One region of the Actinoplanes sp. NPDC089786 genome, then DNA from elsewhere that is predicted to be linked to it. Evidence: riboswitches for the same ligand, from Rfam matches in the RefSeq annotation. Region 1 holds a riboswitch; the other holds the start of a gene.
The links. A riboswitch is a leader RNA that binds a small molecule or an ion and turns the genes downstream of it on or off. The one in region 1 is predicted to bind S-adenosylmethionine.

Region 1 (7,010 bases):
CCGCCATCCAGGCCGACGTCGGCATCAAGCCCAGCTGGGCCGCCGAAGCCTTCGCCGACCTCGACGAAGACGTCCGCCAGTCGATCCGCCGCATCCTCGACGACCCGTTCATCCCGGTGAAAGACTCGGTGCGCGGCTTCGTCTACGAGGTCGAGACGGGCCGCCTCCGCGAGGTGGAGTAGCCGGCCCCGCCTACCGTTCGATGGCATGCGGCTTCACACGTCAACGGTCGTCGGGCAACCCGTCGACCAGGTCTGGGCCTTCCTCAGCGACCCGGTCGACAGCACGCCCCGATGGGACCGGAGCATCGCCGAGGTCATCCCCCGCACGACAGCTCCGGTGGGTGTCGGCTGGGAAGCCACCACGGTCTCGCCGTCCGGCAAGCGCCAAGACTTCCGGGTCACCGCCTACCACCCCGGGCGCTCATTGACCTTCACCCTGCTCTCCTCACCGATGTTCCGGCGCGCCGACCTGACGTTCCAGCTCACCCCGACACCATCCGGTACGCGGATCGACCACACCATCGAGCTGACGTTGCGCAATCCGTTGCTCGGACCGGTGTTGCGGCTGACCAGCGGGCGGGCGCTCGCTACGGATCTGGCGCTCCTCCGGGACGCCCTGACCGAGGCCGCTGGACGTTCGGCCTGAGCGCATCGGCCCCGGGTGTTGCCTATACGCGCTCAGAGCAAAGGGGCTTCGGTCACCTGCCGGTCGTGGTGGGTCGAGGCCGCTGAGCTGCCTGGTCGATCCTTCGGCTGCTGGTTGCGCCAGGCCGGCGGGGTGCCCGCTCACCCCCTCTGCCGCCGGTCACGCCCGGCCGCGGGTCAAGGCAGGTAGCCATGCCGGCCGCGGGGGGCCGCTCGCCCTTTCTGCGGCCACGGGCGTCGGTGGGGTTGAGGGTGACCACTTACGCAGAATTGAGGGTGGGCGGCTCTGTTCTGGCCGGTCACGGCCTTGGAGTTGCGCGCCCGGCCTCGGCGGGAGCTGCGGTCCGGGCCACCCACCCAGGTGCGACATCACGCTCTTGATCTTGGTTTGCGGCGATTGCGGTCGCGTCGAACCGGCTTTCCGGACCGCCCGCGCTTCACGGACGTCTGGGAAGCTGGCGGCATGAGCCCAGACGATGAAGTCGTCACCTTTGCGAGCGAGCTCATCGCCATCGACACCACCAACACGGCGGACGCCGGCGGGCCGGGGACCGAGCGGCCCGCCGCTGAGTACGTGGCGGGGAAGCTGGCCGAGGTGGGGTACGACGTGACATACGTCGAGTCGGGCGCCCGGGGCCGGGGGAATGTGATCGCCCGGCTGGCGGGGGCCGACCCCTCGCGTGGCGCCCTGCTTGTGCACGGGCACCTCGATGTGGTGCCGGCCGACGCGGCGGACTGGGCGGTGCACCCGTTCTCGGGGGAGGTTCGGGACGGCTACGTGTGGGGGCGCGGCGCGGTTGACATGAAGGGCGCGGTGGCCCAGACGCTGGCCGTGGCTCGGCAGTTCAAGCGGGACGGGGTGGTGCCGGCGCGGGATCTGATCTTCGCCTACGTAGCTGACGAGGAAGCCGGTGGCCTCAACGGGGCGTCGTGGCTGGTGGATCATCGGCCGGAGCTGTTCGAGGGGGCGACCGAGGCGATCAGTGAGGTCGGCGGCTTCTCGGTCACGGTCGGCGACAGCGCGCGGGCCTACCTGGTCGAGACGGCCGAGAAGGGCACCATGTGGCTGCGGCTGCACGCCCGGGGCACGGCGGGGCACGGCTCGCTGCTGCACACCGACAACGCGGTCGCCAAGCTGGCCGCGGCGGTCACCCGGCTGGATCAGCACCGGTTTCCGCTGGTGCTGACCGGGCCGGTCCGCGACCTGCTCACGGGGCTGTCGGAGATGACCGGGATCCCGTTCGACCCGGATGATCCGGAGCCGTTCGTGGCGCGGCTCGGTCACCTGGCCCGGATGGTGGGGGCGACGCTGCGGGACACCGCCACGGTCACGATGCTGGAGGCGGGATACAAGACCAACGTGGTGCCGTCGGTCGCGCACGCCACGGTGGACGCCCGGATGCTCCCGGGGCGGGACGAGGCCTTCAAGGAGGAGCTGGTCAAGGTGCTCGGGCCGGACGTCGAGCCGGAGTGGGACACGATGCCGGCGGTGGAGACGACGTTCGACGGGCGGCTGGTCGACGCGATGGCGGCGGCGATCGGAGCGGAGGACCCGGGCGCGCGGCTGCTGCCGTACATGCTGTCGGCCGGCACCGACGCGAAGTCGTTCCGGCGGCTGGGGATCCGGCACTTCGGGTTCGCGCCGTTACGGCTGCCGCCGGACCTGGACTTCGCGTCGCTGTTCCACGGGGTGGACGAGCGGGTGCCGGTGGACGGGCTGACCTTCGGCACCCGGGTGCTCGCCCGGTTACTGACGCAGGCCTAGCTCGGTCAGCGCCCGCACGAGCCGCTCGACGTCCTCGGTGGTCGAGCCGAGGCCGAAGCTGGCCCGTAGCAGTCCGCCGTTCTCGCAGGTCTGGGAGGTCGCGCCGGTCAGGCGCCGCACCAGCGGGTGGGCGCAGAACTGGCCCGCGCGCACCCCGATGCCGTAGTCGTCGGCCAGCTTCGCGGCGACCCCGGCCGGGTCGGGAACCACGAACGACGCGATGCCCACCCGCGGCGCCGCCCCGCCGAACAGGGTCACGCCGCCGAGGCCGTCGATGAGGCTCTGCTCGTGCTCCAGCAGGGCGGCCCGATCGGCGCGCAGCAGGGCCGCGCAGACGGCGCCGAGCGAAACCGCGCCCAGCAGGTTCGGGGTGCCGCCCTCGTGCCGGGCCGGGCCGGTGGTCCAGGTGACGTCGGCCGGGTCGTCGCCGACCGCCGCGCTCGCCCCGCCGCCACGCAGGTAAGGCTCGGCAGCGTCCAGCCAGTCGCCGCGCCCGGCCAGCACACCGGCCCCGAACGGGGCGTACAGCTTGTGACCGGACAGCGCGAGATAGTCGGCGCCGAGATCATCGAGATCGACGGGTACGTGCGGAGCGAGCTGCGCGGCGTCGACCACGACCCGGGCGCCGTGCCGGTGGGCGACGTCGGCGAGCCGGCGCACCGGCCAGATCTCCCCGGTCACGTTGCCTGCCCCGGTGATCGCGACCAGCACGTTCTTGCCCAGATTTTCCAGGGTGGCGTCGAGCGCGGCGACGGCGGCGTCCGGCGAGGACGGCGACGGGATGCGGACGGCCGCGGGCCAGGGCAGCAGGTTGGCGTGGTGCTCGCCGTCGAAGACGACCGTCGTGGTGCCGGCGGGCAGGGCCCGGGCCAGCAGGTTCAGCGCGTCGGTGGTGTTGCGGGTGAAGATCACGTGGTCGCCGGGGCGGGCGCCGACGAACTCGGCCACCGTGTCGCGGGCCCGCTCGTACTCCAGGGTCGAGGTCTGTGACCGGAGCCCGGTGCCCCGGTGCACGCTGCCGTAGAACGGGAGGAGGGCGTTCACCGCGTCGGCCGCGGCGCGGACACAGGGCGCTGAGGCGGCGTAGTCGAGGTGGGTGAAGTCGGGGGTGAGCCCGACGACGTCGAGTTCGGTGGACAGGAGGGTGGCGGACATGGATGCACCTCCGGGAGGGTCCGCGCTTGCCCACGCCGGTTGACGCGAGCCTGGTCTTCACCCGGGGCACCCCATCGCGAACGCAAGGGTTGCCGGCCAGCGAGCCGGGGCTTTCCGCTGGCACTCATGACCTGTCGCCGAGATTAGCAGAGCCGTCAGCTCGCGACGACGACCTCGGTGCCCATCCGGCGAATGGCCTCGACGCCGGCCTCGTCGGCGCTGGAGTCGGTGACCAGGGTGGCCACGTCGGTGACGGCGCAGATGCCGGCCAGGCAGATGCGGCCGATCTTGGAGCCGTCGGCGACCACGATGACCTTGTCGGCGCGGCGGATCATGGTGGCGTTGGTGTTCGCCTCGATCTCGTCGTGGGTGGTCAGGCCGCCGCGGGCGCTGATGCCGTCGACGCCGACCACGGCGACCGCCATGTTCAGGCCCTGGAGCGCCTGGTCGGCGATCGGGCCGACCAGCTCGTAGCTCTGGGTGCGGGACACGCCGCCGGTCATGATCAGTTTGAGCCGGGGGCGCAGCGCCAGCTCGGCCGCGATGTTCAGGGCGTTGGTCACCACGGTCAGGTCGACCCGCTCGGCGAGCAGGCGGGCCAGCAGGTGGGTGGTGGTGCCGCCGGTCAGGCCCAGGGTGAGCGGGCCCTTCGGCAGGATGCGCGCGACGGTCCGGGCGACCAGCGCCTTCTCCTCGCGGTGCTGGCCGACCCGGTAGCGCACCGGCAGCTCGTAGGCCACATCGACGGCGACCGCGCCGCCGTGCGTACGCGACAGCAGCCGTTGATCCTCCAGAACCTGGAGGTCGCGCCGGATCGTTGCGGGTGAGACCTTGAACTCGCCGGCCAGGTGACCGGCGTCGACCGAGCCGTGGCTGGCGACGCGTTCCAGGATCGCGGACACCCGATCGGCGCGGCGCAGGGTGCTCGGCGGCATGTGCAACTCCCAGGGTTGATCAAACGCGCAGTCAGGCTAGTTCGTTTTCAAGCGATAAACCAGATCTGCTTGCGCGTTCGCAACCTTCGTCACGAGAATCCGCCCATGACTGTGATCACTTTCCTCGGCGCGGGCAGCGTGGTGTTCACCCGTGAACTGCTCGCCGACATCCTTTCCTTCGCCGAATTACGCGAGGTCACGCTCTCGCTGCACGACATCGACCCGGAGCGCCTGGAGACGGCGGAGGCGATCGCCCGGCGTACCGCGGAGCAGCTGGGCGCCAAGCCGGTGATCACCGCCAGCCTGGACCGGCGGGCCTCGCTGGACGGCGCCGACTTCGTGATCAACGCGATCCAGGTCGGCATGCACGCGGCGACCGTGAAGGACTTCGAGATCCCGGCGAAGTACGGCCTGCGCCAGACCATCGCCGACACGCTCGGCGTCGGCGGCATCTTCCGGGCCCTGCGCACGTTCCCGGTGCTCGACGGGATCGCCCGCGACATGCTGGAGATCTGCCCGGACGCGTGGCTGCTGAACTACACCAATCCGATGGCCATGAACATCGATTACCTGGCCGCGGCGCAGCCCCGCCTGAAGGCCGTCGGCCTCTGCCACTCGGTCTTCTGGACCGTGCACGACCTGGGCAACCTGCTCGGCGTCCCGCACCAGGAGATCGACTACACCGGCGCCGGCGTGAACCACCAGGCGTGGCTGCTGCGGTTCGAGCACAACGGCGAGTCGCTCTACCCGCGCCTGGACGAGCTGCTCGAGCGGGAGCCCGAGCTGCGACGACGGGTCCGGATGGACATGTACCGGCGGCTGGGCTACTTCCCCACCGAGACCAGCGAGCACTCGTCCGAGTACCTGCCCTGGTACCTGCACCTCGACGACGAGATCGAGCGGCTGCGCATCCCGGTCGGCGACTACCTGCGGATCAGCGCCGGCAACGTGGAGGAGTACCACGCCACGCGCGCGTCGTTGCGGGCCGGCGAGCCGCTGGACGTCAGCCGGGACGCCACCGAGTACGCCCCGCAGGTCATCCACAGCATGGTCACCGGGCAGCTCCGCCGCATCCACGGCAACGTGGCCAACCACGACCTGATCAGCAACCTGCCGAGCGGCTACGCGGTCGAGGTGCCGTGCGTGGTCGACCATCTCGGCGTACGCCCGGAGCGGGTCGGCGCCCTGCCGCCGCAGTGCGCCGCGCTGAACCGCAGCTTCGTCTCGGTCGGCCAGCTGACCGTGGCCGCGGCGATCGAGAACGACCCGCGCAAGATCCGCCAGGCGGCCATGGTCGACCCGAACACCGCGGCCACGCTCAGCGTCGACGCGATCTGGGACTTGTGCAACGAGTTGGTGGCGGCGCATCGTGAACTTCTGCCGACTGCGCTGCGGGTCACGGTGTAACGCTCAATACAGGATGTTCGTTTGTCGCCGGGATCTTGTTAAGCGATCACAAACGAGCATAATCCTCGAACATGACTCACACGTCCTCGGAGATTGCCAGCCAGCCCGACGTCTGGGAACAGGCACTCGGGCTGGCCGGGGAGGCCACCGCGGCACTGGCCGCGCCCGGTGAACGCATGCTGATCATGGGGTGCGGCACCTCCTGGTTCGTCGCGCAGAGCATGGCCGAGCTGCGCGAGAATGCCGGGCTCGGCGAGACCGACGCGATCTGCGCGTCCGAGTACGTCCCGCGCCGCCGCTACGACCGCATCGTCGCCGTCACCCGGTCCGGCACCTCCACCGAGGTGCTGGAGGCGCTCCGCCAGGCCCCGGCGGACGCGCACAAGGTCGTCATCACCGCGGTTCCCGGGATGCCGGTCGACGGGCTCACCGACACCCGGCTGCTGCTCGACTTCGCCGACGAGCGGAGCGTCGTGCAGACCCGCTTCCCGACCACCGTGCTGGCGCTCGCCCGGGCCGCGTTCGGCGAGGACCTCGCCGGGCTGGCCGCGGACGGGCGCAAGGCGCTCACCGCCGACCTGCCGGCCGACCCGCAGAACATCGAGCACCTGGTCTTCCTGGGCACCGGCTGGACCGTCGGGCTGGCCCACGAGGCCGCCCTCAAGGTTCGCGAGGCCGCCCAGGCGTACTCCGAGTCCTACCCGGCCGGCGACTTCCGGCACGGACCGGTGGCGGTGGCCGGGCGTAACAGCATCGTCTGGTCGTTCGGCGACGTGCCGGCCGGCCTCGACGACGTGGCCCGGGGCGCGGGCGCCACCGCGTACCGCGATCGCCTCGACCCGCTCGCCCAGCTCGTCCTCGCCCAGCGCTTCGCGCTGGCCCTCGCCGCACACCGCGGCCTCGATCCCGACCGCCCCCGATTGCTCACCCGGTCGGTCGTCCTGACGGACGCAGTGGCCTGACGAAATTGAGGTAATTGCCGATGACGACACCCCTCCGCCGCGGCCGCCTGCTCCTGGGCGGGCTCAGCGCGACACTTCTTCTCCTGTCCGCCTGCATGGGCGGATCGACCGACGATGGCAAGGACGCCGCCGCGGGGTA
Region 2 (7,010 bases), on a different contig from region 1:
GAGGGCGCGCTGGCCGGGCTAGGCGCCAGCGACGTGGTGATCGCCGGCAACCCGCCGGTCTACGCCTGGCCGGGCATCGACGTGCGATACACCCCGGCGATCTGCGCCGCGATGGCGCTGGGCTTCGAGGAGGACCAGCCCGCCTGGAACATGACCGCCGACCTGGAGACCCTGGGCGACACCGAGGCCGACGAGGCGCGGCTGGCCGGGCGGGGCGTGGTGGTCCGGGGCGCGACGCCGGCCGACGGGCCCGCGCTGACCGACCTCGCCGAGTCGAATTTCGGGCGCCAGTGGGCGGCCGAGATCACCGACAGCACCGGCTGTCACGTCGCCGTGCGGGACGGCTCGATCCTCGGCTTCGCCGCGTACGGGTCCCGGCCGAACTGGTTCGGCCCGATGGGCACCGCGCCCGCCGCGCAGGGGCTGGGCATCGGCTCGGTGCTGCTCAAGCGCTGCCTGGCCGATCAGAAGAAGGCTGGTCTGACGTCGGTCCAGATCGGCTGGGTGGGCCCGATGCCGTTCTACTCCCAGGTGGTGGGGGCCCGGGTCGAGCGGGTGTTCTTCCTGTATCGCAAACAACTCTGACTGGCCCTCGGGCAGTAAAGGCGCGTGCAGTAACGACAGAACGGGCGGGCCGCAGCAGCGACCCGCCCGTTCGAGAAAGCTTGGACTCAGAAGTCCATGTCTCCGCCACCCGGAGCACCGGCCGGGGCCGGGTTCTTCTCCGGCTTGTCCGCCACGACCGCCTCGGTCGTGAGGAACAGGGCGGCGATCGACGCGGCGTTCTGCAGCGCCGAGCGGGTGACCTTGGCCGGGTCGATGATGCCCGCGGCCAGCAGGTCGACGTACTCACCGTTCGCGGCGTTCAGGCCGTGGCCCGCCTCGAGGTTGCGCACCTTGTCGACCACGACGCCGCCCTCGAGGCCGGCGTTGACGGCGATCTGACGCAGCGGGGCGTCCAGCGCGACCTTGACGATGTTGGCACCGGTGGCCTCGTCGCCCACCAGGTCAAGCTTGTCGAACGCGGTCTTGCCGGCCTGCACCAGCGCGACACCACCACCGGGCACGATGCCCTCCTCGACGGCCGCCTTCGCGTTGCGAACGGCGTCCTCGATGCGGTGCTTGCGCTCCTTGAGCTCGACCTCGGTGGCCGCGCCGACCTTGATCACCGCAACACCGCCGGCCAGCTTGGCCAGGCGCTCCTGCAGCTTCTCACGGTCGTAGTCGGAGTCCGACTTCTCGATCTCGGCCCGGATCTGGTTGACCCGGCCCTGGATCTGCTCGGCGTTGCCGTTGCCGTCGACGATGGTCGTCTCGTCCTTGGTGATGACCACCTTGCGGGCCTGGCCCAGCAGGGACAGGTCGGCGGCGTCGAGCTTGAGGCCGACCTCCTCGCTGACGACGGTGCCGCCGGTGAGGATGGCGATGTCGTCCAGCATGGCCTTGCGGCGGTCACCGAAGCCCGGCGCCTTGACGGCGACCGACTTGAAGGTGCCGCGGACCTTGTTGACGACCAGCGTCGCCAGGGCCTCGCCCTCGACGTCCTCGGCGATGATGATCAGCGGCTTGCCGCCCTGCATCACCTTCTCGAGGATCGGGAGCAGGTCCTTGACCGCGGAGATCTTGCTGTTCGCGATCAGGATGTAGGGGTCGTCGAAGACGGCCTCCATACGCTCGGCGTCGGTCATGAAGTACGCCGAGATGTAGCCCTTGTCGAAGCGCATGCCCTCGGTGAGCTCGAGCTCGAGCCCGAAGGTGTTGCTCTCCTCGACGGTGATGACACCTTCCTTGCCGACCTTGTCCATGGCCTCGGCGATGATCTCGCCGACCGTGGAGTCACCGGCGGAGATGGAGGCGGTCGAAGCGATCTGCTCCTTGGTCTCCACGTCCTTGCTGAGCTGCGTCAGGGCCTCGATGACGCTGGCCACGCCGGCCTCGATGCCCCGCTTGAGGGCCATCGGGTTGGCGCCGGCGGCAACGTTGCGCAGGCCCTCACGAACCAGCGCCTGGGCCAGGACGGTCGCCGTCGTCGTGCCGTCACCGGCGACGTCGTCGGTCTTCTTGGCGACCTCCTTGACCAGCTCGGCGCCGATCTTCTCGAAGGTGTCCTCGAGCTCGATCTCCTTGGCGATCGACACACCATCGTTGGTGATGGTGGGCGCGCCCCACTTCTTCTCGAGCACGACGTTGCGGCCCTTGGGGCCGAGCGTCACCTTGACGGCGTCGGCGAGCTGGTTCATGCCCCGCTCGAGGCCGCGACGAGCTTCCTCGTCGAATGCGATGATCTTGGCCATACGGCTGTGTCCTCCCGGACATTCACAGGAACCTCTGCGGACGTCGCCACCTGGCGATGCGACGTCCTCAGGTCGAGCCGGATAGCCCGCGACGACCGGCCCCGTGCCGGGGCACCGATGGCGGCGCCCGGCCGGAACCCCACCGTCCCGACCTGCTTGGCACTCACATGACGCGAGTGCCAACGCCATGTTTAGCACTCCGAGGGTGCGAGTGCAAGGACGAAGCCGTAGTCACCCGACTAGTTACGCCGGTGGCGAAACCGGTGGCAGCGAGGTCGGATAGACGCAACCTGCTTGCCGCTCCCCGGTGTGCCGGGTAGGCAGGCATCATGGTGTCGCTCAGCACAGCCCCTCGCTCGACGGTCGCGGTTCACCGCGTGACGCCGGAGGACGCCGGCCGGATGCGCGCGTTGCGCCTGGAGATGCTGGCCGACAGCCCGCTCGCCTTCCTCGAGACGCTGGCCGCGGCGGCGGCCCGGGGCCACGACGACTACCGGCGCCGGATCGTGCAGGCCAGCGCCGGGCGGACGCTCGCCCAGTTCGTGGCCGACCCGGGCGGCCCGCTGGTCGGCCACGCCGGCGGCACGGTGCTGCCGGAGGACCCGGCGGCCACGGTCGTCTTCGCGGTCTACGTCACCCCGGCCCGGCGCGGCAGCGGCGTCCTGGCCGACCTGGTCGAGGCGGTCGCCGACTGGTCCCGGCAGGCCGGGCGGAACGAGTTGATGCTCGAGGTGGTGACCGGCAACGACCGGGCGGTCCGGGCGTACGAGAAGCTGGGTTTCACCGACACCGGCGTCCGCGTGCCCCACCCGGTGATCCCGAGCCTCACCGAGCTGCAGATGCGCCGGACGGCGTGAGATGCGCGCCCGCACGCTGCTGACCTGGGCGAACGGCACCACGCTGGCTGGCCTGGCGATCGCCCGGGCGACCGGCGCGACGATCCGGCCGGGCCGTGACGGCGTGCTGATCGCCGAGGGCTACACCCGGCGGATCCCGAAGAACACCTGCTTCACCGTCGGGTCGGTGATCTTCACCCGGCGGACGGCGGAATGGCTGCTCGCCGACGAGCGGACCGACCTGTTCGGCCACGAGAGCCGGCACGTCGGCCAGTACGCCGCCCTCGGTCCGCTGTTCTGGCCGGCCTACTACCTGTTCTGCGGCTACTCGTACGCGATGACCGGCTCCTACGGCTGCCGCAACGCCCTGGAGAAGCACGCGGGCCTGCACGCCGGCGGCTACGACCCGGACCACCCGCTCCGCCCCTGGGCGGCGCGCTTCCGACGAAGGAGGAGCGAGAACGGCTAGACCGTCAGCTCCCACTGCATCCAGGTGTCCGCCGCCTTGAAGCCCATCGCCCGGTTGATCGAGAGCATGTACTCGTTGGCCGTGGCGTTGAACGTGTCGATCGCGGTCAGCGTCGGCTTGTGCTCGAGCGTGTGACGCAGGTTCCCCAGCTTGACGATCGTCCCGAGCCGGTGGCCGCGGTGGTCGGGGTCGACGATCGTGATGTGCTGCCAGATGTGCGTCTCCAGCGCGGGCGGCCCGGAGAGCGTCGACCAGGCGACCATCCGCCCGCTCGCCTCGTGCACCATCCCGGTGTGGAAGCGGTCCATGCCCCGGGCGAGCCGGTTCTGCTCGGACTCGCGGACCCGGTCGGCGTCGATCTTCTCCGGCTCGATCGTGAGATCACCCATCGGCGCGTCCTCGACCATCCGGCTGTCCAGGTAGGCGATGTCGTCGAGGTACTGGTCGGCGGGCATGCCCAGCCAGCTCAGCACCCGGTAGCCGGCGGCGTGCTCCCACGCCTCGGCGAGCATCGACGCGTGCCGGGCGGGGTCGACCGTGGTCAGGTCGAGCCGGCTGCGGGTCTCGGGCAGCGCGGCCTTGGCCCCCGCCGCCGCGGCGAAGGCGTCGCCGTCGGGGCGGTTCTGGACCGTCTCCGAGGAGATGTGCTTCCGGCCCTCGGCCCGGGTCCGCTCGATCGCCCAGTCGAGCAGGGCCCGGCCGACCCCGCGCCGGCGCAACTCGGGGTGCACGTTCAGGTCGAGGCTGACCAGCTCGAGGTTGTCCAGCAGCGGCAGGCCCAGCTCGGCGGTGCCGGCCGGCTGACCGTCGAGCGTGGCCAGCGCGCGGATGTGCCGTTGAGCGGGGTAGCCCCGGCGCACCGTGTCGACGTAGAAGGGCTCCGGGATGTACGGGATGTCCGGCACCTCGTGGAGCTGGGCGGCCCTGGTCACCTGGTAGGCCTGGTGGAGGACGGACTCGTCGGAGCCGTCGAACGCGGCGACATCGATGCGCATCCCCACAGACTGGACGCACTACCAGTCCGCCGCGACCGAATTACCGGGAGAGATATTGGTCGGGAGGACACGCGCACAGCGCCTCCGGCACTGGGTCGTTGGGCCCCGGTAGAGATTGTCGCCAAGCTCGAAGGTGGGGCCTCGTACGGCGTCGCGTCCTCCCGCAGAGAGCATCCTGCCGACGTTGTGATCCCTTCGCAAGTCCTCGCAGGATGGAAAACGAACTTACTGTCGGATCACCGACTACACCCTGTTACCCGAGCAGGCCGGCGTCGCGAGCACCCCGCAGCGACGGCTTGATGCGGTGGGTGGGCCCGACCCGGTCGGCCACCGCGTCCAGCGTCTTGAGTCCCTCACCGGTGTTGAAGACCACCGTCTCCTTGGCCGGGTCGAGCTTGCCCGAGGCGATCAGCTTCTGCAGGACGGCCACGGTCACCCCGCCGGCCGTCTCGGCGAAGACGCCGGTGGTGCGGGCGAGCAGCTGGATGGCCTCGCGGATCTCGTCATCGCCGGCGTAGTCCATCCAGCCGCCGGTGCGCTGGACCGCCTCGATGGCGTAGGCGCCGGCCGCCGGGTCGCCGATGTTCAGCGACTTGGCGATGCCGGTCGGCTTCACCGGGACGATCTGGTCGGTGCCGTTGTGCAGGGCCGTCGCGATCGGATTGCAGCCGGCCGACTGGGCGCCGAACACCCGCCAGCCGCCGGCCGGGGCCTCGACCAGGCCGATCTCGACCAGCTCGGTGAACGCCTTGTCGATCTTGGTGAGCAGCTCGCCGCTGGCCATCGGGATGACCACCTGGGCCGGGATGCGCCAGCCGAGCTGCTCGGCCACCTCGTAACCGAGCGTCTTGGAGCCCTCGGCGTAGAACGGGCGGACGTTCACGTTGACGAACGCGGTGTCCTCGAACTCGTCGGTCTCGACCAGCTCGCCGCAGAGCCGGTTCACGTCGTCGTACGAGCCGTCGATCGCGACCAGCTCCCCGCCGTACACCGCGGTGGTGACGATCTTGCCCTGTTCGAGGTCACCGGGGATGAAGACGATGGACGGGACGCCGGCCCGGGCCGCGTGGGCGGCGACCGAGTTGGCCAGGTTGCCGGTGGAGGCGCAGGCGAAGCGGGTGAAGCCGAGGCCGCGGGCGGCGGTCAGGGCCACCGAGACCACGCGGTCCTTGAACGAGTGGGTCGGGTTGGCCGAGTCGTCCTTGACCCAGAGCGGCGCGTCCAGCCCGATCGCGGTGGCCAGCGCCGGGGCGCTGACCAGCGGGGTCAGGCCGGGGTCGAGGGTCACCCGGGTGGCCGGGTCCTGGCCGGCCGGGAGGAGCGGCGCATAGCGCCAGATGTTCTGCGGACCCGCCTCGATCTGGGCGCGGGTCACCTGGGCGATCGCCGCCGGGTCGTACGCGACCTCGAGCGGCCCGAAACACTCGTAACAGGCGTGCTGGGCGGCCAGCGGGAACTCGGCGCCGCAGGCGCGGCAGACCAGGGCGCGCGCGGGGCTGGAGGTGGTGGGAGCGGATGCACTGACGGTAGACGTCACGGAGATTCCTCTCATCTTTCCCATACCGAGATGGCTGGGCCGGAATTAGCACCTGCCGCGCGGGGCCTCGTCATCGAGACATGCGTGGTGGTTGCCGGGGCTTCGCAGGGCCGTTCCCTCTGCCCCTCTGGATGAGGTATTCAGTTGTTTCCCACACCTTACGTGCCCATCACGCTAAGCGAAAACGTGATGCTTATGACGTGATGTCCTTGCGGGTGAAGCGCCAGAACGCGAGAGACCAGAAGATCGTGGCGTACGCGACCGCGGCGATCGCCCCGCGCACCATGTCGTCGGTCTGCGTCGGGGTGGAGAGCAGCCCGAGCCAGGCGTCGCTGTAGTGGGTGGGCAGGAAGTCGCGGACCACCCCGAGCGCCTCGATCTGGTCCAGGATGCTGGACAGGATCCACAGCAGCACCGCGCCGCCGACCGCGCCCAGCGCCGCGTCGGTCAGCACCGACAGCAGGAAGGCCAGCCCGGCCACGATCAGCAGGATCACGGCCAGATAGCCAAGGATCCCGAGCAGCCGCAGCAGCCCCTCGCCGGGCGGGATCTCCGCGGCGATCGTGCTGCCCAGCGGGTGCCAGCCGTACCGCAGCGTGCCGACCAGCAGCGCCACCCCGGCCAGGGTGAGCAGGCCGAGCAGCGAGTAGGCCAGCGCCACCACGAGCTTGACGCCGAGCAGCCGCGCGCGCGGCACCGGGATCGCCAGCAGGTAGCGCAGGCTGCCCCAGGACGCCTCGCTGGCCACGGTGTCGCCGCAGAACAGCGCGACCACCACGACCAGCAGGAACGACGCCGAGACGAACAGGCAGAACAGCGCGAAGTTCAGCCCGCCCGAGGTGGCCAGGTCGACCAGGCTGGAGAACTGCCCGCCACCGT

Region 2: it holds a riboswitch for S-adenosylmethionine, as region 1 does, so the genes downstream of both, thrC (threonine synthase) here and AB0O15_RS42245 (aminotransferase class V-fold PLP-dependent enzyme) in region 1, are expected to answer to the same signal.

What each region holds. Positions count from the first base shown of each region.
Region 1 covers NZ_JBFBGU010000028.1:75,826-82,835, forward strand. Annotated here, with positions in the region: gene AB0O15_RS42230 (carbonic anhydrase) at 1-182, shown strand, start outside; gene AB0O15_RS42235 (SRPBCC family protein) at 208-648, shown strand; gene AB0O15_RS42240 (M20/M25/M40 family metallo-hydrolase) at 1,111-2,412, shown strand; gene AB0O15_RS42245 (aminotransferase class V-fold PLP-dependent enzyme) at 2,395-3,567, opposite strand; SAM riboswitch class IV at 3,585-3,699, opposite strand; gene AB0O15_RS42250 (DeoR/GlpR family DNA-binding transcription regulator) at 3,723-4,502, opposite strand; gene AB0O15_RS42255 (alpha-glucosidase/alpha-galactosidase) at 4,608-5,909, shown strand; gene AB0O15_RS42260 (sugar isomerase) at 5,981-6,871, shown strand; gene AB0O15_RS42265 (ABC transporter substrate-binding protein) at 6,892-7,010, shown strand, end outside.
Region 2 covers NZ_JBFBGU010000001.1:690,564-697,573, reverse strand. Annotated here, with positions in the region: gene AB0O15_RS03310 (GNAT family N-acetyltransferase) at 1-585, shown strand, start outside; gene groL (chaperonin GroEL) at 672-2,294, opposite strand; gene AB0O15_RS03300 (GNAT family N-acetyltransferase) at 2,624-3,151, shown strand; gene AB0O15_RS03295 (hypothetical protein) at 3,153-3,599, shown strand; gene AB0O15_RS03290 (GNAT family N-acetyltransferase) at 3,596-4,594, opposite strand; gene thrC (threonine synthase) at 4,848-6,131, opposite strand; SAM riboswitch class I at 6,140-6,269, opposite strand; gene AB0O15_RS03280 (ABC transporter permease subunit) at 6,325-7,010, opposite strand, start outside.